Regions from separate parts of the Pseudoduganella sp. R-31 genome, predicted to be linked through region 3. Evidence: predicted binding sites of a transcription regulator. Region 3 holds the regulator's gene; each other region holds the start of a gene.

Region 1 (10,467 bases), 1.5 Mb from region 3:
TGGACCAAGGGCTCATCAACCGGGTTCATCGCGGACGTCGACGCCAATGGCAACCGCTTTAATCCCAACAAGCTGTTGATCGATCCCTATGCGCTGGAGATCAGTCACGATCCGACCACGGCCACCATGAGCAACGGCACGATCTACGCCAGCGGCGCGTTATACCGCAACATCGACAGCGGCAGCAGTGCTCCGAAAGGCATCGTGCTGCAGGGCGATGCGCAATCGATCGGCACCAAGCCCACGCGCGCTTTCAAGGACGACATCGTGTACGAAGCCCATGTGCGCGGGCTGACAAAGAACGACGGCAGCATCACGGCCGCCTATCGCGGCACCTACAAGGGCGCGGGGTTGAAAGCGCCATATCTCGCAAGCCTTGGCGTGACCGCGGTCGAATTCCTGCCGGTGCAGGAAACCCAGAATGACACCAACGATGCCGATCCGAATTCAAACACGGGCGACAACTACTGGGGCTATATGACCCTGAACTACTTTGCGCCGGACCGACGTTACAGCTACGACCGGACGGCCGGCGGCCCGACCCGCGAGTTCAAGGAGATGGTGAAAGCCTTTCACGACAACGGCATCAAGGTGTATATCGACGTGGTCTATAACCACACTGGCGAGGGCGGCCAGTGGAATGCCGGCGACAAGACCACCTACAACATCTATGGCATGCGCGGGCTCGATAACCCAACCTATTATTCTCTGACCAGCGACTTCCAGAATTCCTGGGACAACACCGGCGTGGGCGGCAACTACAACACACGCAACACGGTGGCGCAGAACCTGATCGTCGATTCGCTGGCTTACTGGCGCGACATGCTGGGAGTGGACGGCTTCCGCTACGACCTGGCTTCGGTGCTGGGCAACACTTGCCAGCATGGCTGCTACAACTTCGACAAAATGGATAGCGGCAATGCGCTCAACCGCATCGTGGCGGAGCTGCCGGCACGCGCGGCCGCTGGCGGCAGCGGTGTTGACCACATCGCAGAACCATGGGCAATCGGCGGCAACTCTTACCAGGTTGGCGGCTTCCCGGCTGGCTGGGCAGAATGGAACGGCATCTACCGCGATGTGATCCGGCAGGACCAGAACAAGATGGGGCAGGTGGCCATCACCCCCGGCACGCTTGCCACGCGTTTTGCGGGTTCCAGCGACTTGTATGGCGACGATGGACGCAAGCCCTGGCATTCGGTGAACTTCATCACGGCCCATGACGGCTTCACGCTCAAGGATCTGTATAGCTGCAATTCGAAGAACAATTCCCAGGCCTGGCCTTATGGCCCAAGCGATGGTGGCGAGGACAATAACAACAGCTGGGACCAGGGTGGCGTTGCGGGCGAGCAGCGCAAGGCCGCGCGCAACGGCATGGCGTTGATGTTGTTGTCGGGTGGCGTGCCGATGATGGTGGGCGGTGACGAGTCGCTTCGCAGCGTCAACTGCAACAATAATCCCTACAACCTGGACTCCGTCGCTTCGTGGCAGAACTGGAGCTGGACTGCGGACCAGTCCAATTTCCAGTCCTTTACCAAAGGCCTGGTCGCCTTCCGCAAAGCGCATCCGGCGCTGCGTCCTGCGAACTTCTATTCATCGACGGACGGCAACGGCAACGTGATGGAGCAACTGCGCTGGTTCAGGCCGGATGGTGCAGTGGCCGATGCGACGTATTTCAATGACAACAATAACCACGCGATTGCCTGGCGCATCGACGGCAGTGAATTTGGCGACAGCGCTTCCGCCGTCTATGTTTCCTACAACGGCTGGAGCGGCAATGTGAACTACACGCTGCCGTGGCCGGGTTCGGGCAAGAGCTGGTACCGCGTGACCGACACTTGCACCTGGGCCGAAGGCGCCGGCCAGGTTCGCACGCCAGGCGCGGAAGACTTCATCGGCGGCGAAAACTATGTCTACGGCGTTTGTGGCCGCGGCTTGCTGCTGCTGATTGCGAAGTAGAAAGCTTGGATGGGTAAAACGCCGACGCTGTGACGCCGGCGTTCCGCTATCGGCCTGGTTGCTGGCCGCTGGGCGGCGTTGACGTTCCCGGTGTGTTGGCCGGGCTGGTCGCAGGCGTCGCGCCGCTGGCGGGGGCCGTTGGCTGCGTGCCCTGGGTGGCGGCGCTGCCGCCGCTGGCGCCGCTGGTCGAATTGCCGGCGCCGGTGGCAGGCGGGCTGGGAAGCGCGGCTGCTGGCGCTGGTGCGGTACCGGTGCCGCCAGTATCCGGCGTGGTCTGGGTTCCGATGCCTGTTGGCGGGTTGGCAGGGCTTTCGGCGTTATGTTTGCTGCAGGCCGGGAGGACGGCTGCAAGCAGGGCGCCCAGCATCAGGGCGCCCGCATGGCGGAGAATCGGCATGGCAGGGCCTCCGTTCTAATAAGTTGGGCGTCGATCGCGCTGCATGTCCTTCTGGTCTGTCTTGTCGGGCACAGTGGACGGCGGCTGGGCGGCGCCTGTGGTGCCTTGCGTGCCGCTGGTCCCGCTGGTTCCTGGCGTGGCTCCGCTTGCTGGCGTTGTCGTGGTGTCTGGTGCTGGCGTCGTGGAGTCGGACGGTGGCGTGGTTGGCGTCACGGGTGCCGGGGCAGGGGTTGCCGGCGGCGGCGTTGGCGTTGTTGTTTCTGGCGAAGTTACCGGCGCAGGCGTCGTGTCTTCCGTGCGGTTTTTGCAGCCGGCCAGGCCGGCGGCCAGGACTGCGCCCAGCAACAGGGCGCCTGCTTTGCTCATGGTGTTCATCTTGAATCTCCTTTATTGGGCAGCCAGCACCCGCAACAATGCCGGTACTTCGGCTGCAATTTCACGCGCCAGGTAGCCCAGTGGGCCGCAACGCAGCGCCAGTTGCTCGCCGGCGGCCGCGTGCAGCACCACGCCCCAGGCCGCAGCCTGTTCCAGCGAAGCACCACGCGCCAGCAGCCCGGCGATGATGCCGGCCAGGGTATCCCCCGAACCGGAAATGGCCAGGCCGGCATTGCCGCCCTGGTGTTGCCACAGCTTGCCGTCCGGCGTCGCCAGCACCGTGGTAGCACCTTTCAGTGCGAGGACGGCATTCCAGCGGTCGGCAGCGGCTTGCGCGGCGCCATGCGGCTCCCGCTCGATATTGCCGCGCACACCGCCCGTCACTCGCGCCAGTTCGCCGGCGTGGGGTGTCAGCAGTACAGGCGTGGAAAAACGGAAGTGCTCCCAATCGACTGCTTCGTCCAGCAAATGCGGCTCGCCACGCGGATGTACCGCGCACATGGCGATGGCATCGAGTACGATGGGAATGGCGCTGAAGCGCTGCAGCAGCTGGTGCACCAGTTCCACGCAGCTGGCTTCGTCCTCCATGCCGGGGCCGACCAGCAAGGCATCAGCCTTGCCGGCCAGTTCAGCGAGGCGGCGCGCGCTGTCGGCCTGGAAGCCGTGTGCCGCGGTTTCGCCCAGGCTGATCACGCGTGCTTCGGGGATGGCGGCGCCCACTTGCGGCGCCACGCTGGCAGCGGTAGCGATGGTCAGCTTGCCGGCACCGGCGCGCAGGGCCGCTTCGCCGGCGAGGATGGCGGCGCCGGGCATTTCCGCCGAGCCGGCAACCACCAGCACGTGGCCGCGCACCTCCTTGTCGCCATCGAAGCCGGGTTGCGGCAAGGGCCAATCGCGCAGCAGGGCGGGAGCCAGTTCGATCGGGGCGGCGTTGCTCATGGTTTCGGCGCGGCCGGGACGTCCGGCTTGTCGGTGACGGGGGTGCCGCTGTCTTTCAGCGGGGCGACGAAGTTTTCCAGCTCCAGCACCAGCTTGCCGCGTTTGCCCGCTTGCGGATCGAACTGGTAGGAGGTCACGCCGCAATTCGGCACATCGGCCGCGCGGTCGATGGCGAGAATGGTTTCCTCATCCAGCCGCTCGACCAGGTAGCGGAAGCAGTTCACGATCACCTGGTGGCCGATGATCAGCACGCGCTCGCGGCGGTATTCGCGGGTGATGGTGTCGAGCACACTGCGCAGGCGCAGGATCACATCGCACCAGCTCTCGCCACCTGGCGGTCGGAAGTAGAACTTGCCGACGTGTTTGCGCTGTGCCGCCAGGTCGGGGTATTTCTCAGAGATGCCCAGTGGTGTCAGGCGATCGGTAATGCCGAATTCCTTTTCGCGCAGGCGTTCATCGGAGACCACGGCCAGCATGTCCTCAGGGCCGAGGCATTGCAGCACCGCTTGCGCCGTCGCGCGGGCGCGCAGGTAAGGCGAGTACAGCACGACATTGGGCTGCTGCCCGGCGGGCAAGGCCGCGAACCATTGCGCCAGTGCGTCCGACTGGCGCATGCCCAGTTCGGAGAGGGGGACATCGACATCGCGCTCGGCAATGTCGATCAGCAACTCATTGGCAGCCGTGGCAGCATCACGCGCCACGTTGCCGGCACTCTGGCCGTGGCGCACAAGCCAGATCTGTTGCGGCCATTTTTGCTCCATCGCATACCTTTCGGTGGATAGCCAAAAGCCTATGGTAAGCGATGCGATGGCAGGGCGGCACACAATCCCCGCCAGCAAGAATTACAGCCGCGCCCGTGTCACACCCTGGGGTCACACCCCAAGTGTGACACGGGCTCAGCCAAGCCGTAGTCGAGGCCGTGTCACTTTCGGGGTGTGACCCCAAGGTGTGACACGGGCTCGGCTGGTGGGGCGGCTTAGGGGTTCCAGCCGGCGCCGTTGTTGTAGGCGGCGAAGAGTTGGGCGCGGGTGGCGAAGCCGGCAGCGACGTCGGTGGCGCTTAGCTGGTAGCCGCCGACGCGCGTGGCGAGGTTGAGTGGGGCGCCGGACAGGTCGGTGCTGCCGTACTCGCGCCAGCCGCTGCCGGCATTGGGCACGGCCGGGCTGGGCGCGGGTTGGCCGTTGACGCCGGCACCGGCCCAGCCGACTGGCGCAACGTGGCTATCCATCTGGCAGTTGATGAAGGCGATGTTGTCCCATACGCTTGCGTTGCCTGAACTGCGTGCCAGGTAGGTGGCGCCGTTTGGCACGTCGCCGTGCGCGGGGCCAGGGCCGGGGCCGTGCGTCAGGCGGCTGTTGAGGAAGACGTAGCCTTTGTCGCTGGCATTCGGCACGCGCGCTTGCAGGACATACCCGCCGCTGCTGGCGCTGGTAGTGTCGCCGACCGAGCGGATTTCGCTTTCTTCGAACAGGGCTGCGTGGCTGCCTCCCCAGATGAAGTCGACATTGCCCGCCACCAGCGTGCGGTAGAACCAGGACCAGCCTTTCAGGTTCAACGTGTCTTGTTCGCTGTAGAAGGCGGCGTCGCGCGCAATCAGCCGGCCGTTGTCGTTGTTGAAGTACAGCGTTTCCGCCTGTGCCGAGATGTTGGCGGCGCGCAGGGTGGTGTTGCGCAGGGTGAGGGTGTCGAGCAGCAGCATGTCCGAGGTTTCCACCAGCATGACGGAACGTCCACCCCCAGCAGTGGCGCTGGTGCCTGGAGCCTGGCTGGCGCCGGTGCCGGGATTGAGGGTGTCGTGGTTGGTGTATTGGATTACCGTGCCGTCGCGGCTTTCACCGCGCAGGGTGACGTTGTCCTTGCCCCGCAGGTAGAGCAGTTCGTTGTAGCTGCCGTTGCGGACCGTGACCGTGGCTGGCGTGGCCTTGTCCACGTTCTGCATCAGGAAGTTCAGCGCTCCCTGGACGGTGGCGAAGTCGCTGCCGGCATCGGCTCCGACCACCAGGTCCGGGCCCGCCGGAGCCGCAGCCTTTGTCGTGAAGGACCAGTTACCCAGCTTGCCGATGCCGACGAAGGGTGTACCACCCAGCGTGGCGCCATTGAATACGCCGTTCGCTATCGCAACGTAGTATTCGGTTGCGTAAACGAGCTTGCCGTTGTGCGGCTTGATTGTCACGACGTTGCCGTTGATCGTAATCGGATGGGTATTTACCTTGCGTACTGCCGCCTGGCCGGGGTAGCCCAGTTCATCGCTCTCGCCGGACAGCTTGATCACATCGACCAGCGCATCGTCCATCTTGCGGAAGATGCGGATGGTGCCGCTGCTGCCCAGTGATGGCGTGCTGTCGAATGCCAGGCGCAGGCTGGCGTCCACCTGGGCCTCGCCCTGTGCCGCAGCGGGAGAGGCGCGGTCGGCCAGGGTGTAGGTTTGCGTCGGTTGCACGAATTGCGCACCGATGGTGGCGCTGATCAACCGTACCAGCGTCGGGTCGCTGTCGCTGGTCACGCGCACCGTGGCGTTGCCGGCGCCGACCGGCGTCAGTGCCAGCGTGTTGCCGCTGATGCCGACTGCCAGCACCGCCGGGTTGCTGGAACTGGCGCTATAGCTGTCGGCCGATCCATCGGGCTTGACGGCGGTAACAGCCAATTGCAGCGGCGCGTCGCCCGCTTCGGCGGTGTAGCTCGTGGTGGCGGGATTGAGCGTCAGCTGCGCGGGCTTCAGGCTTGGGTCGCCAATCCGCACGTCGTCGATCTGGAAGGATTTGTTGGCGGTGTACAGGCCGACCAGCCCGCGCGCGCTGAAGGTAGTATCGGTCACGGAGCCAAGCGATTCGCCATCGAGATAGACCGTCAGCGTGCTGCCAATCATCTCAAAGCGCACGGTATAGAACACCGAATCCATATTGATTGGCTTGCGCACTTGCTTGGGGCGGGTCAGCGCGCCATTCAGCATCCTGGCGATTTCAACCTGGGTGCTGGTGTTGGCGTTCTGGACATTCAGGCCGGCGCCGTACCAGTTGCTGGCGTTGGTGTAGCGCGTAATCAGGTAGAGCTGCTTGTTGCCGGTGGTGCTGTTGGTTTGCGGCTTGATGCGCGCTTCGACAAAGTAGTCGCCGCTCGGCACATTGGCCATGGCGGCTGGCTTTAGCAGGGCCAGCACGCCGCCGGTCGTGGCGGCGGTGTACTGTATCAGCATATTCGTCGCGCCGACCGCTTCCGCCTTGACGCTGAAACTGCCGTTCGCGCCGGCCACGGGCAGCAAATCCCAGTTGGCGGAGGTGCCGGACTGGAAGTCGTCGCAGAAATACAGGCCGCTCGGCGGGCAGCTCCGGGTAAGGATCGGCGTGCCGCTGGTGTCGCCCGTGCCGCTGATGCTGATGGACAGCTTGCCGGCGCCGGCCTGCGCCAGCGCGTTGGCCTTCACCAGGGAGGTAGGGCGCACGCTGTAGGTATATGGCGGCGTCCACGTCACGTTATTGTTGATGGTGCATCCTCCAAGCAGGGTGCCGTTCAGCAGCGAGCCACTGTCCTTGAAGGCGCCGGTGGCGGCGCCGCCCGGATTGACCACGATATTGCTGCAGCCCTGGGCTCCGGTGATGTCGAACACGTTCGATTGCGACAGGATCCTGGAGTTGTAGCCGGCGCCGATGCTGTACAGGTTCGCATACACCGCGGCATCTCGGCTGCCGGTGAAATAGTTGTTAAACAGGTGGACCTGGCCGTAACGCACGCGCGGTGCGCGGCTGGACACGTTGCGGAAGACATTGTTGCTGAAAGTGACGCGCAGCTTGCCTTCGTCGGCTGTGGCGCCGTCGCCCGAACCGATCAGGTTGTTCTTGTGGTGCTCGCCGAACACGTTGTACGACACTGTCACGTAGTCGGATGCGTTGGTGATGTCGAGCGCCCCATCGTGGCATTGTTTCAGCTGGCCGTTTTCGATCGGCAGCAGGTTGTCCGTCATCGGAGCGTCAGTGAATGTATTGTGGTCGATCCAGACGTGGTCGGAGCCTGAAACGCCGATCGCGTCATAGGCCGAATTCCATGCACCATTGGCGCCGTCGTTCGGGTCCCACACCGGCCCCACGTCGCAGGGCGCAACGATCTTCAGGTTGCGGATGATGATTTGCGAGACGCCGACAAGCTGGATATGGCCGTTGACGATGCCTGCGCCGGCTCCAGCACCGACCAGGGTCGTATTGCTTTTCAAGCGGATCGCGCCGCGAATGGCCTGGTCGCCCGTGTTCGCGTAAGGCACGCCTTCAGTCATGTCGATCGTGCCGGTGATCTTGATGATCTTGGGATTGATGCCGCCGTTATTGATGGCGTTGACCAACTGGGCGCGATTGCTCACGCTGTAGATTTGCGAAGCGATGGCGGCTGAGCCGCCGGCGGTTCCGCCAGCTTGGCTTGCCCAGCCGTCGGCCGGGGCGGCGACGCGCGCCGGATCGTCGGCCGCCTGCGCGGGCAGGCATAACGCTGCAAGCAGGGCGAGCGCGATCCTGAAACCTTTGAGTTCCATAAGATTCTCCTTGGGGGAAAGGGGGACAGTGTCAGCTGCGTCGTGTGCGGCGGCGGCCTGCCGCCAGCGCGGCAAGGCCGCCCAGCATCAGTGCAGCGCTGCCCGGTTCCGGCACGGCGGTGGCATCCAGCTGGGCCGTGATGCTGGCAAATTCGGTCCAGGTGGTGCCGCTCAGGTCGATGTCGATCGAGTTGCCGTTGGCGCCCAGCGACAGGATGGGCAAGCCGCCGATGCCGCTGGCGTCAAGCAGTTTGAAGGCGGTCAACGGTGCAGCCAGGGTGCTGCCGAAGTCAAAGTGGAACTGGTATGTACCCGGCGTGACCGCGTTATTTGCGATCACGGTCAACAGGCCGCTGGCGTCGAAGTCGAAGCCGAACATGGCATCGGCGCTGAGGAATTCGACGCCGGTGCCGGTTGGATCAAGGGCGGTGGTGTTGGCGCCCGGTTCGGGTTGGAACAGGTGGTCAAGGCCGACGATGGTGTCGGGCGAGCCGTTGTAGGTGGCGGTGATGACGGCATCCTGCAAAGGTAACGGTGCTGCGTGCGCAATTCCGGTGGCGAGTACGGCAGCCACCAATGTCTCCATTATGGTTTTTCTCATCGTGTGCTCCGGTGGGGCTGAATAGGCGTGCCTGATCGGCACTGTCGATCTTATATTGGCCTGACCAATATTTCAATCAATCAGGCCAAATGTGATGCGGTCAGACCACGTTGCCTCGCGGAAATACAAGTCATTCTGTCGCGACCATTCAACACTCCACGCCACGAAGGTGTCATCGCCCGCAGCGCAGCGGCTGCAACCACAGGACGTAGCAGTGCTTAAGCCAAGGCAAGCGGTACCAGACAAGCAAGCAAGAGCGTTCCGCATAACCCGGGGGCTGCAAGACACGCCTATCGAGCATTAACTTTCGCATGACAGGGAAGCATTAATGTCAGCGTCATGCCTCATGGTGTCCGGCCTTGAGTCAGGTTGGACCATAAGACAAGTGCGCCTTCGCGATCAACTGGCGAGAGCCTCGTTGATTCCAGTACTTCCGACATATCCGAGTCTGAATACTTTGTGTAGAGCGCATAGCCATTCGAAAAGATCGAGATGCTATAAAGCGGGCCAGACGCCGACCCGCATTCAATCCAGGCATCGGGGTGGTCGGCGTCGGCTTTCTCAAAGAGCTCGTCAAGCGCGGTTTCCATTTCCGCTATTGTCGGATTGCGCAGGGAACTTCCGAATACCTTGGTGAGAGTAATCCATTCGTGCATGTGGTCCTCGATACAGATACGTGCCTGAAGCGTCAGGCTACATTCTCGAATTTGGCCGTGAAGCCAATCACTTTGCCCCCTGAAGCTTGAACAGCCCTCAGCACGAATACCTGCATTTCCGGCGAGACCGTTTCAAGAGGCATTGTGATGAACTGCGCCTTGGAAAACAACAGAAGCCAGAAGCCGGGAAAACACCATATTTCGACAACCGATGACCACTGCATGGTGGAGCTTCCAATGCCCGACGAAACTGAAAACGTCGATGCGTCGGCAGTGAAGACCGCTTGCGGCCTTCCCATGTCATGCAGCTTTGCCATCACGCTGCGATAGTGGACCACATAGATTGCCAGAACAATGGCAAAGGCAAACGCCAGAGCGGCGCCAAGGGCGCCAATGAACCAGGACGATTCACCTTCAACGAGCAGCCACACGAAGGCAATGGTGGCGAATGATAGTGCCAAAGGAAGGCTTATGCCGACTGACCGGCGCCAGAACGCCAGCACTGCTCGACGGAGGAGTTGTTTGTCATAGGTGAGCGTGGCTTGATGGGACATATTATTGGAGGCCACTGGGCCACCTGTAGGCGAGAACCATGGACTTTGGATAGAAGTGTTCCCGTACCTGTCCAAGCTGATTACCTCCGAGGAGGTAAACGAATTCTTGGTCTTCCCTCAAATAGAAGCCTACGTGTCCTTTCCAGCTGGCCGGATCATCTCGCCAAAGAACTGCAACGCAACCAGGTACCGGACGTTCAATTTCCTCACCCCACTCAAGCCACGATCTGGCGAGAGCAGACGCCGTACCGGCAATGCCCGCTTGTGCAAACGACCAATTGACGAACGATGAACACCAGGACACTTTGTCATCGTAACCTTCGATATTGGTGCCTGCGTGGTATGAATTGATTCGCGGGTTGCTCGAACCGACGGGGTATGCTGCGATCCCCAATTCGCCGATAGCGATTGCCAGCCAAGGTGGAGTGTTCAATTGAGCGGTCAACTTAACAGGTCAGGATTAAATTCTAGCC
Region 2 (10,467 bases), 1.1 Mb from region 3:
AAAAGCTCAAGGCCGGTGAGTTGGATGCGGTGCTGGCGACGCGCTCGGAGATCGAATCCGAATTGCGAGGCGACCCTGCTTTCCCGGTGGAGCAGGTCAGTTTCCAGCGCCTGCCGCGCGCCGGGTGGGCGGTTGGCATGGCGGTGCGCAAGGACAATACTGAGGCGGCGCGCAAACTGCAGGCGGCCTTGAATGAACTGGCTGCCAGCGGTGAGCTGAAGGAGATCTTTGCGCGCCATGGCGTGCAACTGGCAAAGCCATGAAGCGCAGCGCCTTGGGCGGGCTGCTGGCGCTCCTTGCGGCGGCAGCGCGTGGCGAGGAAGGCGGTGCGGGCGGCGGAATTCCGTCGGTGGAGATCGTCGGCATTGCACCTGTTGCCGCCCTCGTCACCGACCGCCGTCTGCTGCCGTATGCCGTGCAGCTTGGCGCAGTACCGCTGCAGGGCGAGACCCTGGCGGAAACCATGGCGCGCACGCTGGCGGGCGTCAACCTGAATGAGGTTTCCGGCAGTCCCTACCAGCATGACGTGACGTATCGGGGCTTCCGGGCGTCGCCGCTGCTTGGCACTGCGCAGGGATTGTCGGTCTATCTCGACGGCGTGCGGGTGAACGAGCCGTTCGGCGATGTCGTGAATTGGGACATGCTGCCGGAAGCCGCCATCGGGAAAGTGCTGCTGGCGCCGGGATCGAACCCGCTGTATGGACTGAATACGCTGGGCGGGGCGCTGGTGCTGGTGACGCGCAATGGACGGGATGATCCGGGCGGCAGCATCAGCGTCACTGGCGCCAGCTATGGACGTCGGCAAGTGGAGCTGTCGCACGGAGCGCATAGCGATGGCGGATGGCACAGCTATGTGGCGGCCACCTTGTTCCACGACCGCGGCTGGCGGGCCGACTCGCGGGGGCAGTTGGCCAGGCTGTTCGCCAAGGCAGGGCGCAGCGCGGGGCCTTTCGAATGGGACATATCGGTATTGGCAGGCGGCAGTCGGCTGGTGGGGAACGGCCTGCTGCCGGACGGCTTGTACCAAGCCGACCGGCGGGCGGTGTACACCAGTCCTGACCGCAGCCGCAACCAGTTGCGCCAGGTGCAGGCCAGCCTGCTCAGGCATCTCGATGGGGGAGCGCAGCTATCCTTGTCCGCTTACGCCCGCAGTAGCCGGCGCGATGGCGTGAACGGCGATGTCGGCGACGACGCAGAAGACGGCAGTAGCGGCGATCCGGTACCCGCCAGCTTCAACACGGCCGTGACACGGCAGCGCAGCCAGGGCGCAAATGCGAGCTGGCAGCGTACACTCGGTGCGCACCGGCTGGCGCTTGGGACGACGTTTGACCGCAGCAGCGTATCCTTCGCGCAGTTCAGCCAGGCCGGGGAGTTCGGCGCACGGCGCGAAGTGCTGGCGCTGCCCGGCAGCGAGCCGGAACTGGAAGCAGCTGTCGATGGTATGGCACGCAGCGCTTCCCTGTTCGCCAGCGATACCTGGACGCTGGGCGGTGACTGGTCCCTGACCGCCTCCGCGCGTTACGCCTGGGCGCGCCTGTCAAACACCCTCCGACACGATGACGGCGCGGGGCAGCACGAACGCTTCACCTACCGTAAGCTGAATCCAGCGCTCGGCGTGACCTACCAGGCGGCCCCGAAGCTCACGCTGTTCGCCAATGCCTCCCAAAGCAACCGCGTACCGACCGTGATCGAACTGGGATGCGCGGACCCCGAGCAACCCTGCCGCTTGCCAGTCGGCCTGCAATCGGACCCATACCTGAAGCAGGTCGTGTCACGTACCGTGGAAGCGGGCGCTCGCTGGAAGCAGGATGGCCAGCAAGCTTCGCTGGCCATCTATCGCACGCAAAACAGGGACGACATCCTGTTCCGCACAGCCGGCGTCTCCCAGCACGGCTACTTTGCCAACTTTCCCCGCACACGGCATCAAGGGGCAGACATCACGGCCAGCTTGCGCGCCGCCAGTGTGCAGTTGACGATTGTCTACAGCTTCCTCGATGCCGTGTACGGCGCAGATGGCAGCCTGTTCACCGGTAGCCGCGACGTGACGGTACGGAAAGGCACACGGATGGCAGGCCTGCCGCGCCACACTTTCAAGCTTGGCGCAGATTGGCACGTGTCGGAGGCACTGTCATTGAGCGCTACCCTGCAAGCCGCCTCCAGCATGGCCATCCTTGGCAACGAAGATGGCGCGCGGCCGGGCTGGCGCGTTGGCGGCCATACCCTGCTTGGCTTGCAAGCCAGCTACCGTCCGAATGAAAAATGGGAATGGCAGGTGCGTATCAATAACGCCACCAATCGCCGATATGAAACCTTCGGCGCGATGGCTGCCGACTTCTTCTCCACAGGCCAGGCGCAAGAGGCCCGCTTCGTGGCGCCCGGCGCACCACGCACGGTGACAGCCGGGCTGCGCATCAATTACTAGAACTGGTACTGGGCGCTGACGCCCATCACCCAGTTGCGTCCGGGAGCGGCTTCGTAATAGCGCTTGTTGCTGTCGCCGACAATCACCGAACCGATGTAACGGCGATCGGCCAGGTTGTTCAGGCGCGCAAATTCGCTGATGCGCCATCCGCCTGTCGACTGCTTTGCGACCACACGCGCATTCAGGATGCTGTAGCCAGGCGCTGGCTTGTCGGCATTCGCATCTTCGGCATACACGCTCGCCACCGAAAGTGATTCCAACGCTGCAGTGAAGTGCTCGCCGCTGGACTTCCATGCCAGTTCGGCAAACAGGCTGGCGCGCGGCACGCCAGGCAAACGGGCGCCTTCACGCACGCTGCCAAAGGGCTTTTCGTAAGTCGCCTTCAGCAAGGTGGCTGCCACGCGCCCGCTGAAGCCAGCCCCCAGCTTGCTGTCCAACGATACTTCGGCGCCCTGGCGCAGGGTTTCGCTGGCGTTGCGGTAGCTGGTGCGGCCGCCACTCGAAGCATCGACCACCAGTTCATCGTGCGTGCGCACCTGGAACAATGCGGCATCGATTCGGGTGTCGCCGGCACGTGCCTTGATGCCTGCTTCGATGTGTGTGCTGCGCGCTGGCCGCAACTGGAAGTTGAAACCGGCACCGGTGCCGGAATAGAACAGCTCATTCAAGGTTGGCGCCTCGAAGCCGCGCGCCGCCGTCGCATACAGGTTCACCGCCGGCGACAGCTTGTACAAAACTCCCAGCAGGGGCGTAGTCCGGCTGTAGCGCAGGGCGCCGCTGTCATTGCCATTGCCCAGGAAATGGTCGTCCACTGATACTCGCATGCGGCTGTGGCGCAGGCCCGCGGTGAACTGCCAGCGTTCGCCCTGCCATTCCGTTTGCAGGTAGGGATCGGTGTTCGACACCACGTCGTTCTCGTCGCGCCGCAGCTTGCCCTGCACGCCGAACGTATTGCCGATGAAATTCTCATACCCCTTGCGGTCATCGCTCGATCGGCCGTACTCGACGCCCACCGTGGTCGTCAGCCTGCCGCCGGCAAGTTCGCGCATGTCCTGCCAGTTGATGTCGGTGCCGTAGAAATCGCGGTCGAAGTCGACCACTCCGCCCGAATGGCTGGCCGGCGCCTGGAAGCCTTTGGAAAACGCCTGGAACTGCGTCACGCGGCGATTGCCGCCCCACAGGCCGACGTGCAGCCGGCCTGACTCGAAGCGCTGGTCCCAGCTGGCGCCTCCCTGCTGGTGGTCAATGCTCTTGCGGGTGTTATAGCGCTCCGCCAGCGTGCGCTTGGGTACTTGCGTGTCGGTGGCATCGATTTCGCCGGCACGCGGGTCGCGTTGCCAAGTGGCCCAGGTTACGCCCAGCGGGTCTTGCGTGTCCTCCTGGCGCAGACCGTTGGCGACCAGCACCAGCTTCGCACCGGGTAGCGGCTGCATGGTCAGCTTGGCCATCGCCTGGTCGCGGCGGGCGGCGCTGTGGTCGCGGTAACCATCGGTATCGAAGCGCGAGGCATCCAGCACATAGCCTATGCCGGCAGCGCTTCCTTGCGCATTCAGGTCGGTCTTGCGCAGGCCGTCGCTGCCAGCGGCAAAGCTGGCTTCCACCGTCGGCGCACCTTCGCCGTCGCGGGTAAAGAGCTGGATCACGCCGCCGGCATGGTTGCCGTAGATGGCGGAGTAGGGGCCGCGCAGCACCTCGATGCGCTCTGCCATGTCCAGGTTGAAGGTAGCGGCCTGGCCTTGGCCGTCCGGCATGCTGGCCGGGATGCCATCTGTGATCAGGCGCACGCCGCGCACGGCGAAAGCCGACCGGGCGCCAAACCCGCGCGAAGAAACCTGCAAGTCCTGTGCGTAGTTCTGCCGGTTCTGCACCACCACGCCTGGAACGGCGGCCAGGGACTCCGAGGCATTCACGCGCAACTGTCCGTCACGGATGTGCTGTGCATCGAGCACGTTGATCGCGGCCGGCAGGTCGAAGCTGGAATGCTCGACGCGGCTGCCGCTGATGACGACAACGTCGGCGATCGCAGCGCCTTCCGGCGTGGCTTCGGCCGACGCAGCATGCGCCAGCATGGGGGAAAACAGGCTGGCCAGCAGGGCGGCGATGGCGTTCAAGCGAATGGGGTTCATGTTCAGTCTCCTCGGATCGGTTCAGCGTGCCCGCTGCGCGGGTCTCCCGATCACATAAGCAATATGCCTGCCAAGCCAACGACAGGCCGCACGTTTGCTGGCATATCGCTTGCATAACTAACGGGCACACACCATACCAAAGGAGACATCATGAAGGCAAACCCGTTCGCAGCATTGTGTGCTGCAGGCGCCGCCAGCCTCGCTTTTGCCGCGCCATTCGCCTATGTGCCGAACGAGAAGTCCGGCACCATCAGCGTCATCGATACCGCAACCGATAGCGTGGTACGCCAGTTGAATGCCGGAAAACGGCCGCGCGGCATCGGCATTGATCCGGGCGGGCGCCAGCTTTTTGTCAGCGATGCCTCCAGCGGCAGCCTGCTGGCCATCGACAGCATGGCGGGCAGCAGCGTAACGCTGGCGCTGGGGCGCTCGCCGGAGGGCGTCAGCGTCTCGCCGGACGGCAAGCTGGTGGCGGTAGCCGTGGAAGAGGGCAATAGCGTGGCGCTGTTCGATGCCGTCACCCACGCGCGGCTGGCGGATATCCCGGTGCAAGGCCGCAATCCGGAGCACGCAGTCTTCAGCCCGGACAGCCGCTACCTCTATGTCAGCGCCGAGGAGGCGGAGCAGGTCGACGTGATTGACGTGGCGCAGCGCCGCCAGTCCGGCTCCGTCGCGGTAGGCCTGCGCCCGCGCGGGATCGGCTTCGCGCCCGATTCCAGCCGGGTGTACGTCGCGTGCGAGATGGCGAATGCAGTGTACGTGATCGACCCGGCCACGCTGCGCACGCTGGCCACCATTCCCGCCGGACGCAATGCAAACGGCATCGCCGTCCACCCGGACGGGCGTAGCGTGTACGTCTCCAACGGGATGGACGGCAGCGTGATGCGAATCGATACCGCCCGCAATGAAGTGACCGCCACGATTGCAGTCGGCAAGCGTCCCTGGAATATGGCGATCACTCCGGACGGCAGCAAGCTCTATGTCGCCAACGGCCGCTCCAACAAAGTCTCGGTGATCGATACCGCTACCGCACGCAAGGTGGCTGATATCCCGGTCGGCGAACTGCCCTGGGGCGTGGTGATCCGTTGATTTGCGCAACAGTTGTTCAAGTTTGGAACAGTTGTTGTTGCGCGGTGCTTCGGCCAAGGAGCAAAAGCCGCTGGCACGGCAATTGCGAATAAGGCAGTACCCACAACCACTCAATATAGAGGACGACATGAATCTCGCCGACATCAGCAAACTGGGCGTCGCCAATCCCTTCAAGACCCGTTACGATAACTTCATCGGCGGCAAATTCGTCCCGCCGGTCAAAGGCGAGTACTTCGCCAATATCACGCCGATCACCGGCCTGCCTTTCTGCGAGATCGCACGCTCCACCGCCGAGGATGTCGAGCTGGCGCTGGACGCCGCGCACGCAGCCAAGGCTGCATGGGGCAAGACTTCGCCGACCGAGCGTGCAAATATCCTGAACAAGATGGCTGACCGCATGGAGCAGAACCTGCAGCTCATCGCGACCGCTGAAACCATCGACAACGGCAAGCCGATCCGCGAAACGATGGCGGCAGACATTCCGCTGGCGATCGACCATTTCCGCTACTTCGCCGGCTGCATCCGCGCCCAGGAGGGTACGGTGGCGCAGGTCGACTCCGAAACCTATGCATATCACTTCCATGAACCGCTCGGCGTGGTCGGCCAGATCATTCCATGGAACTTCCCGATCCTGATGGCGGTATGGAAGTTGGCCCCTGCGCTGGCCGCCGGCAACTGTGTCGTGCTCAAGCCAGCCGAGCAAACCCCGGCCTCCATAATGGTGTTGCTGGAGCTGATCGGCGACCTGCTGCCGGCTGGCGTGCTGAATGTGGTGAACGGCTTCGGCCTGGAAGCGGGCAAGCCGCTGGCTTCGAGCAAGCGTATCGCCAAGGTGGCCTTCACCGGCGAAACCGGCACCGGCCGCCTGATCATGGGCTATGCGGCGCAGAACCTGATCCCGGTCACGCTGGAACTGGGCGGCAAGTCGCCCAACATCTTCTTCGAAGACGTGATGTCGGCCGACGACGCCTTCTTCGACAAATGCCTGGAAGGTTTCGCCATGTTCGCGCTGAACCAGGGCGAAGTCTGCACCTGCCCATCGCGCGTGCTGATCCAGGAATCGATCTACGAACGCTTCATCGAACGCGCGCTGAAACGCGTGGCAGCGATCAAGCAAGGCAACCCGCTGGACCACGGCACCATGATCGGCGCCCAGGCTTCGCAGGAGCAGCTTGAAAAGATCCTGTCTTACATGGACATCGGCCGCCAGGAAGGCGCACAACTGCTGGCAGGCGGCGAGCGCCAAGTGCTGGCTGGCGACCTGGAAGGCGGCTACTACGTGCGCCCAACCGTATTCAAAGGCGACAACACCATGCGCATCTTCCAGGAAGAGATCTTCGGCCCGGTGGTATCGGTCACTACCTTCAAGGATGAAGACGAAGCGCTGGCGATCGCCAACGACACCCTTTACGGGCTGGGCGCCGGCGTCTGGAGCCGCGACGGCAGCCGCGCCTTCCGCATGGGGCGCGCCATCCAGGCTGGCCGCGTCTGGACCAACTGCTATCACCTCTATCCGGCCCACGCTGCGTTTGGCGGCTACAAGCAGTCGGGCATTGGCCGCGAGACCCACAAGATGATGCTCGACCACTACCAGCAGACCAAGAACCTGCTGGTCAGCTACAACCCTAACGCGCTGGGCTTCTTCTGAGGCAGGAAAGGCGGGGCGAAGCATGGATAACGCAATTGCCAGGGTCACGGCGACCGCACCGGCGCTGGAATTCATCGACCAGCTGCACCAGCGGCACGGACCGATCATGTTTTTCCAGTCGGGCGGCTGCTGCGACGGCAGCGCGCCGATGTGCTATCCGGCGGGTGAGTTCGACGTCAGCGAGACCGACGTCTACCTCGGCAGCCTGGGCGGCGCGCCTTTCTATATCGGGCTTGAACAGTACGGGTACTGGGAACACACCCAACTGATCGTGGATGTGGTGGCCGGCATCGGCGGCATGTTCTCGCTCGATAACGGCACCGGCAAACGCTTCCTGCTTCGTTCGCGCCTGTTCACCGACGAGGAGTGCACGGCACTCGGGCAAATAGACCATAAAAAAGGAGACAGGACGTGAAATACATCACCATCGGAATGCTGCTGGGGGCGGCGACGCTGGCGCAGGCTGCCAGCGTGACCACGACAATGCTGGATAACGCTGCGAAGGACACCAGCAGCGTGCTTTCCTCCGGCATGGGCTCGGAAGGGCAGCGCTATTCGCTGCTGAAGCAGATCAACACGCAGAACGTCAGCCGCCTTGTGCCGGCGTGGTCGTTCTCGTTCGGCGGCGAGAAGCAGCGCGGCCAGGAATCGCAGCCGCTGATCTACAACGGCAAGATGTTCGTGACCGCGTCCTACTCGCGCATCTTCGCCATCGACCTCAAGACCGGCAGCAAGCTGTGGAAGTATGAGCATCGCCTGCCGGACGCCATCATGCCTTGCTGTGACGTGGTCAATCGCGGCGCGGCGCTGTATGACAACCTGGTGATCTTCGGCACGCTGGATGCGCAGCTGGTCGCACTGGACCAGGAAACCGGCAAGGTAGTCTGGAAGGAAAAGGTGGACGACTACGCAGCGGGCTATTCGATGACTGCCGCGCCGCTGGTCGCCAATGGCGTGCTGCTGACCGGCGTTTCGGGCGGCGAGTTCGGCATCGTCGGCCGTGTGGAAGGCCGCGACCCGAAGACGGGTGAGCTGCTGTGGATGCGCCCGACGGTCGAGGGGCATATGGGCTACAAGTACGACAGCGAAGGCAAGGCAACGGAGACCGGCGTTACCGGCTCGGTCAACCAGTCGTGGCCGGGCGAGCTGTGGAAGACCGGCGGCGCGTCTACCTGGATGGGCGGAACCTACGATCCGAAGACAGGCCTGGCATACTTTGGCACCGGCAATCCGGCGCCATGGAACAGCCACCTGCGCCCCGGCGACAATCTGTATTCCTCGTCCACCGTGGCACTTGATCCGAAGACTGGCGCCATCAAATGGGCTTACCAGAATACGCCGAACGACGCCTGGGACTTCGATGGCGCCAACGAGTTCGTTACCTTCGACATGGATGGCAAGCGTTATGGCGGCAAGGCCGACCGCAACGGCTTCTTCTATGTGATCGATGCCAACGACGGCAAGCTGCAGAACGCTTTCCCCTTCGTTCGCAAGATCACCTGGGCTAGCGGAATCGACTTGAAGACCGGCCGTCCGAACTACATCGTCGAAGGTCGCCCCGGCGACCCGACCAAGGGCGAAGAAGGCAAGAAAGGCGCATCGGTCTTCGCGGCGCCGGCCTTCCTTGGCGCGAAAAACCAGCAGCCGATGGCTTACAGCCCGCAGACAAAGCTGTTCTACGTTCCGGCAAACGAGTGGGGCATGGACATCTGGAATGAGCCGATCAGCTACAAGAAAGGCGGTGCATACCTTGGCGCGGGCTTCACCATCAAGCCGCTGTTCGACGACTACATCGGCGCCCTGCGCGCGGTCGATCCGAAAACCGGCAAGATCAAGTGGGAAGTGAAGAACAACGCTCCACTGTGGGGCGGTGCGATGGCGACTGCCGGCGGCCTGGTGTTCTATGGCACGCCGGAAGGCTACCTGAAGGCGCTTGATGCGCAGACCGGCAAGGAACTGTGGAAATTCCAGACCGGCTCCGGCGTCGTGGCGCCGCCAATCACCTGGCAGGACGGCGGCACGCAATACGTGGCCGTGGTTTCCGGCTGGGGCGGTGCGGTGCCGCTGTGGGGCGGCGAAGTGGCGAAGAAAGTCAATCTGCTCGAACAGGGCGGATCGGTGTGGGTCTTCAAGCTGGCGCCGAAATAAACGATCTCCATGTGTTGCATTAGCGGCCTGCGGGCTGCTTTTTTTTTGAACAGCGCTGATCCGATATTGCGCAGGTCGGAGCGAATTCTTCATACGCTCCCTAGCGCGCCGAACCGGCACGCAAATTGCCCTGTCCCTTGTGCAGCATCCATCAATCAAACCGAGGAGACAACAATGAAGAAGATCGTGCTTGCCGCCACTGCCGGCGCAATGCTGGCCCCAGCAGCCCATGCCGTGGATATCAAGGCCGGCGACTGGAACGTGAATGTTGGCGGCATCGTCAACGCGTACTATACGTATGTGTCGTGCAGCGGCGATGCAGTGGGCGGCCTGGCGCTGGCGACTGAAGGCATCGGCTGCGGTGGAGAAGATCGCCGCACCACCATCGGCAACGGCTTGCTGCCGAATGGACTGGTTACTTCAGCCACCACGAAGCAGTCCGGCTTCGACATCAAGGCGCACATTGGCATCTATCACGCAACGGCAACCGACAGCGCCATCGCGCAGAACAGTGAAGTCGACGTGCGCCAGGCGTATTTCAGCTTCGGGAATGCTGACCTGGGGACTTTCAAGCTGGGGCGGGACAACGGCATCTTCGGCGCCAACGCCATCTTCGGCGACATGACGCTGATCGGCGCCGGCGCACCGGTGCAGGCTACCCAGCGCGGCCGGGTCTCATTGGGCCATATCGGTGCGGGCTATGCCTACGTTGGCTACTACGGGCAAATGGCATACAGCTCGCCCAAGCTGTCCGGGTTCAGCGTCGATGCCGGCGTGTTCAATCCGGTGGCGGATTCACCAATCGTGTCTGCGGCACAGTATTCGACGCGTTCCAATCCGCAGGTCCAGGCCCAGCTGACTTACGCCGATGGCCTGCTGAAGGCGTGGATCGGGGCGAAGTCGCAGAAGTTCAAGGCGGTCGCAGTCGGGGCCAGCGACTTCACCATGTCCGGATGGGAGGCGGGAGCTTCGTTCCAGCAGGGTGCCTTCGGACTGCTGGCGAACTACGAGGGCGGCAAGGGCCTCGGTGTGCT
Region 3 (10,467 bases):
TTTGTAGAATTCCACTGCACGTGGCAGGTCGCGGGTGGCAATGGATACGTGGTCAATCATGATGCTCTCCTTTCAAACAACGAGCGATCATCATAGGCAGTCCAGGCGAAACGATTTCCCGATTACCTCTATAGCGGTGAGAAATTTTCTCACTTGGCGATATGCTAACATTCGCCGATATGAAGAAATCAACTCCTATCCTCATCCTGCTTGCGATGCTGGCCCTGACTCCTGCAGTGCAGGCAGCTGGACAGCATCACAAATACAATCTGGACTGGCCACGTGCAGGCGAAGTCCTGACCTACCAATCCTGCGGCTGTGCCGACTCGTGCTGGACTGCGGAACTCAAGCAGGGCAAGCAGCTCAAGGCTCGCCTGCGTTGCGATTGCGAGAAGCTTTACTTCACCAAAGAGGGTGGCCAAGAGCAAAGAGTCGCGGACAGCTGCGAAGAGTTCAACGTTGAAGGCAAGATGGATCTGATCCCGCAACGCATGAGGGAGTTGAAGGAAAAATGAGCTTGCTCGTCTTGCTGGCCGCAGCGGCTGCCGGTTCTGCGCCCGTCGATCCCGATCCGGCCTGGCGCTGCACGGCGCAGCACTATGGCGCCTTCGTTTCGCCATCCGGAACCGCGGCCAAATGGCCGGTGCTGAAGGCCTTGCCGGAGCGCTTGCGCAAGAAGAGGTCCATGCTGCTCAACACAGCGGGCGCCTATGCGGGCGGCAAGTCGCATGTCATGTACGTTGATGTCAAAGCCGGCAGCGCTTACGTCGAGCAGTCCGCGGGCACGCTGGATTCCATCGTGATCTTCGGCCCACTGCCAAAGATCGCCTGCGCGGATCCTGCGGCAACCGATATCCTCGATCTCGCGCACTTCTTCATGGACACCTATGCAGAAGACCTCACCGCCGGCGATCGCAAGGCGCTGGCCAACCGCTATTCCCGGCGCGGCACCATTTTCATTGGCGGAGAATGGAAAGAAGAAATTGGTTTTGACAAGCTTTCCAACGAATACGCGAAAAGCTGGAAGCCGCCTGTCACGTTCCGTTGGCAAGGCCTGGCATACGAAAAACTCGGTGACCAGTCGGTAATGGTCACCGGCGGTGTCGCACGGAGCGACCAGGCTGGCCTCGAGACCACGTCCCATTCATACGCCGTTCTGCTGATCAAGGAAGACGGAGAACTGCGCATCCGCATGGAAAGCGGCGCGCCTCCGGCCCGGCCGCAGCTCAGCCGCCGGTAACAATTAAAAACAAATCAACGCCTGCTTTTTGATCTATCATCTGCATATGGCGATCTCATTACTGCTTGCAGCAGCGCTGGGCGCTGCACCTCCCGAGCCGGAACCAATCTGGCGCTGCACGGCTGCGCACTACGCCGGCTTCGTGTCGCCTTCCGGCACCCGCGAAAAGTGGCCTACGGTACCGAAGCTGCCGGAGAAGTTGCGCGACACGCGACACATGACGCTGAATTCACCTGGCATGCTGCCAGGCGGTCGCGCCCACATGATGTATGTGGACAGCGCGGCCAACGTCGTCTACATCCTGCAGACTTCCGGCCCGGCTGACTCCGAGGTCGTATTCGGCCCGTTGCCTCCGGTCGACTGTCCCAAAGAGTAATGGATGCCTCCTTCTATTTGGCAGTCAGAGAGCGAATCCCGACACTAGTCCAGAAGACTGGCCGCAAATACCTCGACGTTTCGTTTTTGGTGAACCTGTTCTGCCAGGTGCCGCTTTAATTTCCTCTGCACCATGCCCACCATCCTTACCCACCCAGCGATTCCGCTGGCACTCGGTGTCGTACTTGGCCCGGACCGCATTTCACGCCGGCTGCTGTTCGCAGGCATGGTTGCGGCAATCGTGCCTGACATGGACGTCATCGCTTTCAAGCTCGGCATCGAATACGCGAACCAGCTTGGCCACCGCGGGGCATCGCATTCGATCGCGTTTGCACTTGCATTGGGAATGCTGGCTGCACTGGCCGCACCGTGGCTGCACGCGAAACGATGGGTGACGATGGCGTTCGTGTCGGTTGCCTGCGTTTCGCATCCCTTGCTCGACATGCTGACAACCGGCGGCCTCGGTGCCGCCATCTGGTGGCCATTCTCCGATCAGCGGCATTTCTTCCCGGTCCAGTTTATCCGCGTATCGCCATTGACAATGGGGCGCTTCCTGGGCCCCGCCGGCTTGACAGTAATTAAATCTGAACTCCTATGGGTTTGGCTGCCCTGCCTATCCACGATGGTGGCCGCCTATGCCATACGCAACAACATCGCTCGCGACCGACTGGAGTAAAGGTCCGCGACACAAAGGAAACTCAAACGATGGCAACTGAACCTGTTTCGCTATTCGCTCAGGAAATAAACCCTGGGCTAGTAATCGAAGTCCTGAAGAAATTGAATGCAAAGTTCAAAGTCACGGGCACCGACGACGCGTGGAGCGAAATCGAAGTGACGACCGGCGGATGGCTGAAGAAGAAGCGGCTGAAAATCACTCACGATCCAGCCTATTACAGCGGACAAGCGTGGGAGGACCAGATGGCCGGAATGCGCGGCTATTTCGCCCGCTTCCCGCACGCCCCTGCACAGGCAAGAATACTCGCCCTGACCGAAAAATTCGGCTTCGCGCTTGGCACAATCTGCGAGCCCGGCGCAGAGGCCGACGACGAAAGGTACGAGGTTATTTCGGTAATCGCAGAAGCCCTCGATGCAGTCTGGTTCACTCCCTCATCCATGCGGGATTCAAACGGAAGGGTGCTGTATGGCGAGGATTTGTCTGCATCGGATCCCCAGGCCAAATGGCCGAAATACACGCCCATCACGGCTCCATCCGGTGCAGGCAACAACAACGCACTGAAACTGAAGCAGCGCGTTTTCAGCGAGCTTATGGCACTCGGCTTTCAGCCCGCGAACTCCTTGCCCCTTCCCGACCTGGGTATCACGCTGCGCGATAAGCAGGAGCTGTGCAAACGCCTGATGGCGCTGCAAGCCGTATTTGCCTGGGCAGCAATGCCTGTACGCCTGGCCGACACTGCACAACTACAGGGCTATATCGAGCGAAACGACCTGCGCGCCGCGATGACGGAGAGCGAACTTGCATTGATCGATCTGCCGCGCCAGGAATCCCAAGCGCTACATGACCAGACTGTCGGCTGGAGGCTGGAGAATATGTGGGCGCTGGCGTGGATCGTTGGCTTTGCGCAGGTGCCGACGCTGGATGCCAGCCAAATCTCCGACGAAGTCATCGAGGCGATGTTGTTTGACTTCCTGCCCGCCTGGGACGGCAATCTCGCCGACTTCGCGGCGGGCGCTTCATTGAGAGCGGCTGGCGAGGTCATTTTCATGGAATACAAATTCTACTGCGCGCATAACGCTGTCAGGAGCGCGCAAATGGGGGGCATGACCGTGCCCAAAGACTTCGATCCGATAGCGCACGGCGGAGCCGTTCATGAGCGCCGCCATTCGTTCACCTGGGCATTGGCGCCAGGAGATGACTGGGACGACACTGACCTAAGCACATGAGCGCCAGGGAGTAAGCATGCCGTAAGCCGTCCGTGAAACTATTGCCGGCCAATATTTTCAAGGATGAATTGATGCGACAACACACCCGGCGGCTGCTTCCGATCAGTATCTTCTGCCTGGCGCTGGCGACGATGAGCGGATGCGGCGGCGGAAGCAGTTCGGATACGCCGCCGCCTGCAAGCGCACCAGCCGCCTACTGGAAACCTGCGTTGGGCGATACCTGGCAGTGGCAGTTGAAAGGGACGGTCAATACCGCCTATGCGGCAACCGTGTACGATATCGATCTGTTCGATACAGCGCCTGCTACCGTCCAGGCATTGAAGGCGAGCGGCAAGAAAGTGGTCTGCTATTTTTCAGCCGGCAGCTCCGAAAATTGGCGTCCCGACTTTTCCGGCTTTGCGCCAGCCGACATGGGCAAGGACCTGCAAGGATGGGCAGGGGAGCGATGGCTCGACACGCGCTCGGCAACTGTGCGGAAGATCATGCTTGCGCGGTTGGACCTGGCAGTCTCCAAGGGATGCAATGGCGTTGAAGCAGACAACGTGGACGGCTATGCGAACAACAGCGGCTTCGCCCTTACCGCCGCCACGCAGCTCGATTACAACCGATTCCTGGCACGCGAAGCGCACCGCCGGGGAATGTCCATTGCATTGAAAAACGATACGGATCAGTTGAAGGACCTGGTAGGCGATTTCGATTTTGCCGTCAACGAACAATGCCATGAGTTCGCCGAATGCGAGGGCTACCAGGCTTTCATCGCCAGCGGCAAGCCGGTATTCAATGCGGAGTATGCTGCGCCATACAGCAGCGATCCCGCAGCGCGCGCCAAGCTGTGCGCCGATGCCAACGCCCGCAAGTTCCATACGCTGGTGCTGCCGCTCGCGCTGGACGACAGCCTGCGCTACAGCTGCGAGCCGTGACTACAGCGTCAGCTTGGTCTCGAACTTGGAGCAGTTCATCGCGAACAGGCTCTTGACGTTGATGACGTTGTGGTGCGAGGTGAAGACGCGCCGCGTGAAGGCGCTGTACTCTTCCATCGACTCCACCGTGACGATCAGGTGGAAGTCAAACTCGCCGGCCACTTCGTAGCAGGACATCACCTCGGGCTCGGAACGCATGCGGTGTTCGAACTGCTTGAGGATGTCGGTATTCTGCTTCTCCAGTTCGACCGACACGAATACCGTCAGCGGCCGCCCGGCGAGCGCGCGGTCAACCAGCGCGACAGCCTTGACCAGCACGCCGTCGTTGCGCAGCCTTTCGATGCGGCGCTGGCAGGTCGCGACCGACGAATGCAAGCGCTCCGCGATCTCGCGCAACGGCGTGCTGGCATCTTCTTGCAGGATATTCAGGATGCCCCGGTCGATCCGGTCCAGATCCCTCATGCGAGGTGGCGCAAGGGGTGCGCCCAGGCCGGCCAGCATGGTTCGAAGAAGCGCTCCACCATGGCGGGCGTCACTTCGGCCAGCGTTGCGGGATTCCACTGCGGCTGGTTGTCCTTGTCGATCACCAGGGCGCGTACGCCCTCGAAAATCTCGCCGTGTTCGAAGTTGCGGCGCACCAGGTTGCGCTCCATGCGCAAGCAGTCGGACACGCCCAGCGACGCGCCGCGCTTCAGCAGCTCGTGGGTCACGCTCATCATCAGCGGCGAGCGCAATTCCATTGCCTTCAGCGATTTCTGCGCGAAAGGCGTGCTGTCGCCTCGCAGCGAATCCATGATGGCGGGTACCGAGCCCGCCGAGAAATGCTGATCGATCAGGGCACGCTGCGCTTCCAGTTCGCTGTCGCCGGCGAAGGCGTTGTGCGGGCCGGCAAAGACCGCGACAGCATCGCGCAACGATTTGCCGGGCGTCGACTCGAACAGCTTGGCCAGTCCGGCCAGTTCAGTTTCCGGCACGAAGTAGTCAGCCAGGTCGAGGTAGAGCGCATCCGCGGCGCCGACCGTCAGCCCGGTGAGGCCGAGCCACATGCCAAGCTGGCCCGGCGCATGCGACAGGAAGTGACTGCCGCCCACGTCGGGAAACAGGCCGATGTTCACCTCGGGCATCGCCATCCTGGTACGGCCCGTGACGATGCGCACGCCGCACTCCGGCCCGCCCTGCGCGATGCCCATGCCGCCGCCCATCACCACGCCATCCATCAGCGCCACATAAGGCTTGGGGTAGAAATGGATTAAATGGTTCAGCGCATATTCTTCGGTGAAGAAGTCCTCCAGCAGCGCGCTGCCGCCTTGCGTATTGCCGCGGCCGACGTCGTGGAAGAAGCGGATATCGCCGCCTGCGCACAGCGCGCGTTCGCTGCTGCTGCGCACCACGACCGCCGCCACCGACGCATCGTCGCGCCATGCCAGCAGCGCCTGCGTCATCGCGCGCACCATGTCGAGGGACAGTGAATTGAGGGTCTTGGGGCGGTCCAGCGTGATGAAGCCGGTACCGTTGGAGAGTTGGGTGTGTACGTGTTCGCTCATGCAAATATTCTAACGCACACTGGTCGCAAAAAAGGGCGCCAATTGCGCCCTTTGGTGTGCTGCACGGCCAGTCCTTTACATGGCGGTGGGTGGTGCCTCATACGTATCCGGGAAATGCTTGATGGCCGCATGACTGTGGTTCTGCACACGGTCCTTGTATTTCATGACCTGGCGATCCAGTTTATCAATCAGGGTATCGATGGCGGCGTAAAGGTCTTGCGACAGGCTTTCGACGTAAACAGTTTTGCCAGACATGCGCAGGTTGATTTCGGCTTTCTGGCGTTTCTCTTTCTCGGTGAGGTTATCTACAGTCAGGATGACAGCAATATCGATTACTTGATCGAAATGGCGCTTGACTCGTTCCAGCTTGTTCTGCACGTACTCGCGAATGGCTGGGGTCACTTCGACATGATGTCCACTGATGGTGAGATTCATACACACTCCTAAAGATGATGTCGCTCTCGAGTTCGTGCACGCCGAAACGCACAGAGGAACCCATGCACTGCACTACAACGATTTGCGGAGGCTAACTGGAGGGATCTTCAACGCTTCTCGATATTTGGCAACAGTCCGTCGCGCAATCACCATGCCTTGTTCACCCAGCATGTCCGCAATCTTACTGTCGGATAAAGGATTTTTCGGGTCTTCTGCTCCTGTCAATTGCACGATCAGTGCCCGTATCGCAGTCGAGGAAGCCTCCCCCCCGGCTTCGGTCGCGACGTGGCTACCAAAGAAATATTTCAACTCAAACATGCCATGCGGGGTGAGCATATATTTTTGAGTTGTTACGCGAGAAATAGTGCTCTCGTGTAGTCCCAGTGTATCAGCAATTTCACGCAACACAAGGGGTCTCATGGCCACTGCGCCATGACTGAAAAAGTTCTTTTGTCTTTCTACTATCGCTTCCGCGACGCGCAGGATCGTGTCGAAGCGCTGGCGCATATTCTTGATCAACCACTTGGCCTCCTGCAGCTGGCCATTCATCTGCGACTCGCTCTTGCCTTGCTTGAGCAGGTTGGCATACAGCGCGTTCACGCGCAGGCGCGGCACCACGTCGTTGTTCAGGGTGACGATCCAGCCGCCGCGGCCCTTTTTCACGATCACGTCCGGCACCACGTAGTCTGACTCGCCTGACGCAAATTCGGCGCCCGGATGCGGGTTGCACTGGCGGATCACGCACTGTGCTTCGCGCAAGTCTTCATCGTCGCAGTCGAGCGCTTTCTTCAGCTTGGTGAACTCGCGCTGGGCGAACCAGGTCAGGTGCTTCTCGACGATGGTCAGCGCCATGCGGCGCGTCACCAGCGGCACGCCGGGCATGCGCCTGATCTGCAGCGCCAGGCATTCGGAGGCATTGCGTGCGGCGACGCCGGGCGGATCGAAGCTTTGCAGCAGCACCAGGCTGCAGCGCAGGTCGTCCAGTTCGATTTCCAGCTCGGGCGGCAGGCGCTCGTGGATTTCTTCCAGCGGCTCTTCCAGGTAGCCGTTCTCGTCCAGCGCATCGATGATCAGTTCCATCAGCGCGCGGTCGCGCGGCTCCTGCACGGTGACGCGCATCTGCTCGAGCAGGTGTTCGCGCAGCGTGCAGCCGGAAGCTTCCAGTTGCGGGCGGCTGTCTTCGTCGTCGGCGGATTTGCTGCCGGCGCTGGCGCTCCAGTCGGCGTCGTCGCTGCCGTTGCCGGCTTCATGGTCGCCGCCTTCATAGGTATCGCTTTCGCCGGCAGCGGCCGGGGCTTCGCCGCCCTCGCCTTGCGGGCCTTCAGCCGAAGGCGTGGCGGGAGCTTCGGTGCCATTGCCGTTGCCCTGGCTGATGGCGCCATCGGCCAGCAGCCGTACCGAGTGGTCGAGCGGGTCGTCAAGGCGCTCCAGCATGGGATTGTCGCCAAGCAGCTGTTCCAACTCCTGGTGCAGCTCCAGCGTGGACAGCTGCAGCAGGCGGATGGATTGTTGCAGCTGCGGCGTCAGCGCCAGGTGTTGCGAGGTTCGCAGTTGCAGTGTTTGTTTCATGGCCTTCGTTTACATGCGGAAGTGTTCGCCGAGGTAGACGCGGCGAACGGATTCGTTGGCAATGATGTCGTCCGGGCGGCCCGAGGCCAGCACGGCGCCCTGGTTGATGATGTAGGCGCGGTCGCAAATGCCGAGGGTCTCACGCACATTATGGTCGGTGATCAGCACACCGATATTGCGCTCCTTCAGGAAACGCACAATACGTTGGATTTCGATCACGGCGATCGGATCCACGCCGGCAAACGGTTCGTCGAGCAACACGAAGCGCGGGTTGGTGGCCAGGGCGCGCGCAATTTCCACGCGGCGGCGCTCGCCACCCGACAGCGACAGGGCCGGGTTCTCGCGCAGCTTCTCGATTTGCAAGTCGGCCAGCAGCGATTCCAGGCGCTGCTTGATTTCCGCCTTGGGCAGAGGCTTGCCGTCCACCTTCTGCAGTTCCAGTACGGCACGAATGTTTTCTTCCACCGTCAGCTTGCGGAACACCGAAGCTTCCTGCGGCAGGTAGGACAGGCCCAGCGTGGCGCGCTTGTGGATCGGCAGGCTCGACACGTCGGTGCCGCCGATATCGATGGTGCCTGCATCGGAAGCCACCAGGCCGACGATCATGTAGAAAGAGGTAGTCTTGCCGGCACCGTTGGGACCGAGCAGGCCGACCACTTCACCGCAATCGACTTGCAGCGAAACGTCGTGCACCACCTGTCGCTTGCCATAGGTTTTCTGGAGGCCGCGCACGACCAGCGTGCTGGCGCAGTTATTTGCTTGCATGCTTACTTCTTCTCCGTCGGCGTCGCTGGGGGTTCGGTACGGGTCGGCTGGATCACCATGGTGCCGCGACCGCCGCCGGGCTTGCTCTCCCCGCTGGCCGAATTGCGCACGCTGAAAAATTCCTTGCGGCTGTCGTAAGAAATGAACTCACCCTGCACTTCGTCGTTCTGCTTGCCGCCTTCCAGGCGGCGGATGGTGGCCTTGTTGAACATCTTCACCAGTTCAACCTGTTCCTCGTATTCGATGCGGTCGGCATCGCCTTCCACCCACTGGTCGCCGGCGCCGTCGCGCTTCTGGCGGAAGGTGGCTTTCTTGCCGTCGCCAAACAGCGTCACTTGCTGGAAGCCCTCCGGCGTCTGCTTGACGTAGGCGCGCTCGGCCGTCATGGTCAGGGTGCCGCGGGTCAGCTTGACGCCGCCCAGCAGGATGGTGACCTGCTTGACGTCGTCGATGTCCATCGAGCCGTAGCTGATGTTGGTCGGCTTGTAGGAGTCGGCTTTCTCGGCCAGCGCCGGAGCGGCGACTCCCAGCAGCAAGGCTGCCGACAAGAGTAGTCGTTTCATGTTCATTCCTCAGTTATTGGTCCGCGGCCTTGGGCGGAATCTGCAGCGTGCCGTTGCCGGCCAGGTGCATTTCGCGCGTCGCATTATTGGCGCGCATGCTGTTGGCCGCAGCAGTCGTATCCCCCAGCCGCAGTTTCACCGGATGATCGGTTTCCATGCGGTCTTCGTCCGGGAAGATCACCAGCTTGTCCGATTCCAGGTGCAGCAGTTGCGATTGCGGCGATGCCGCGCGGTCGATCGTCACGCTGCCGTTCAGGGTGACGCGGCTGTTGGTGTCGTCCACGCGCGCCGTATTCGCCACGATCTCCATCGGCGGCTTCTCGCCGGCCAGGCTGTGCACGCGCGGATTGTCGATCTCGGACGAATCGTCGACCGGGCGGTGGGTCAGCTTGTCGCCGGCAATGATATAGCTTGGCTTGCCATCCTTGGTCATGCGCACGAAGGAGAAGTTATGGATGATGTAATCCGGCTCGTTCATGCGCTTGTCGGCCTGCATCTGTTCGTCCGCGCGGTTCAGCAGCTCGAGCAGGTAGAAGCTGCCAAGCGCCGCCAGCAGCACGAAGATCATGCCGATCGACAGGCGGAAGCGGTGGGCGGTCCTCTGGTTACGCATCGCTTGCCCTTACACCAGGAACTGGGCCATCACGCGGTCATAGCTGCCGCTGGCGCGCAGCACGAATTCGCAGGCCTCGCGCACCGCGCCGCGGCCGCCCGCAGCTTCGGTAATGTAGTGGGAGCGATCGTGCGCCTCCTTGCGGCCATTCGGCACGCTGACCGCAAAGCCCACACGGCTCAACAGCGGCAGGTCCACCACGTCGTCGCCGATGAAGGCAACCTGCTCTTCCGCCAGTCCCAGGTCGGCCAGCAAGGCCTTGAACGGGGTCAGCTTGTCGTGGCCGCCCTGGTGCACGTAATCGATGCCCAGGTCCTTGGCGCGTGCCAGCACGATCGGCGTGCGCCGGGCGCTGATGATCGCGGTCTTGATGCCCGCTTCCTGCAGCAGCTTGATGCCCAGGCCGTCGTGCACATTGAAAGTCTTGACCATTTCACCGTCGGCGCCATACGTCAGGCTGCCGTCGGTCAGCACACCGTCCACGTCAAAGATGAACAGGCGCACCCTGGCTGCACGGGCAAGCAGGTCTTCGCGTTCGAGC

What was found. Region 3 encodes sigma-54, which starts transcription at its own class of promoters, with help from an activator protein. Its sites were predicted from a motif close to TGGCANGNAANCTGCTTT; they were not measured.
Region 1: the regulator sigma-54 is predicted to act here: its motif matches at 8,993-9,010, upstream of ACN9MY_RS11630 (PEP-CTERM sorting domain-containing protein).
Region 2: the regulator sigma-54 is predicted to act here: its motif matches at 4,647-4,664, upstream of ACN9MY_RS30760 (beta-propeller fold lactonase family protein).

What each region holds. Positions count from the first base shown of each region.
Region 1 is NZ_CP183986.1:2,548,036-2,558,502, forward strand. Features, by position in the region: gene ACN9MY_RS11600 (alpha-amylase family glycosyl hydrolase) at 1-1,956, shown strand, start outside; gene ACN9MY_RS11605 (hypothetical protein) at 2,003-2,353, opposite strand; gene ACN9MY_RS11610 (hypothetical protein) at 2,369-2,728, opposite strand; gene ACN9MY_RS11615 (NAD(P)H-hydrate dehydratase) at 2,741-3,667, opposite strand; gene ACN9MY_RS11620 (histidine phosphatase family protein) at 3,664-4,428, opposite strand; gene ACN9MY_RS11625 (pectinesterase family protein) at 4,644-8,183, opposite strand; gene ACN9MY_RS11630 (PEP-CTERM sorting domain-containing protein) at 8,215-8,784, opposite strand; gene ACN9MY_RS11635 (hypothetical protein) at 9,129-9,440, opposite strand; gene ACN9MY_RS11640 (YcxB family protein) at 9,473-10,009, opposite strand; gene ACN9MY_RS11645 (TIGR02594 family protein) at 9,996-10,439, opposite strand.
Region 2 is NZ_CP183986.1:6,743,071-6,753,537, reverse strand. Features, by position in the region: gene ACN9MY_RS30775 (substrate-binding periplasmic protein) at 1-263, shown strand, start outside; gene ACN9MY_RS30770 (TonB-dependent receptor) at 260-2,422, shown strand; gene ACN9MY_RS30765 (TonB-dependent receptor family protein) at 2,419-4,548, opposite strand; gene ACN9MY_RS30760 (beta-propeller fold lactonase family protein) at 4,699-5,637, shown strand; gene adh (aldehyde dehydrogenase) at 5,765-7,285, shown strand; gene ACN9MY_RS30750 (DUF779 domain-containing protein) at 7,308-7,700, shown strand; gene ACN9MY_RS30745 (PQQ-dependent methanol/ethanol family dehydrogenase) at 7,718-9,433, shown strand; gene ACN9MY_RS30740 (porin) at 9,608-10,467, shown strand, end outside.
Region 3 is NZ_CP183986.1:1,008,143-1,018,609, reverse strand. Features, by position in the region: gene ACN9MY_RS04680 (VOC family protein) at 1-60, opposite strand, end outside; gene ACN9MY_RS04675 (hypothetical protein) at 162-515, shown strand; gene ACN9MY_RS04670 (hypothetical protein) at 512-1,240, shown strand; gene ACN9MY_RS04665 (hypothetical protein) at 1,287-1,616, shown strand; gene ACN9MY_RS04660 (metal-dependent hydrolase) at 1,749-2,291, shown strand; gene ACN9MY_RS04655 (DUF4272 domain-containing protein) at 2,321-3,517, shown strand; gene ACN9MY_RS04650 (endo alpha-1,4 polygalactosaminidase) at 3,589-4,437, shown strand; gene ACN9MY_RS04645 (Lrp/AsnC family transcriptional regulator) at 4,438-4,899, opposite strand; gene ACN9MY_RS04640 (enoyl-CoA hydratase/isomerase family protein) at 4,896-5,981, opposite strand; gene hpf (ribosome hibernation-promoting factor, HPF/YfiA family) at 6,057-6,416, opposite strand; gene ACN9MY_RS04630 (RNA polymerase factor sigma-54) at 6,489-7,985, opposite strand; gene lptB (LPS export ABC transporter ATP-binding protein) at 7,995-8,750, opposite strand; gene lptA (lipopolysaccharide transport periplasmic protein LptA) at 8,753-9,313, opposite strand; gene lptC (LPS export ABC transporter periplasmic protein LptC) at 9,327-9,926, opposite strand; gene ACN9MY_RS04610 (KdsC family phosphatase) at 9,936-10,467, opposite strand, start outside.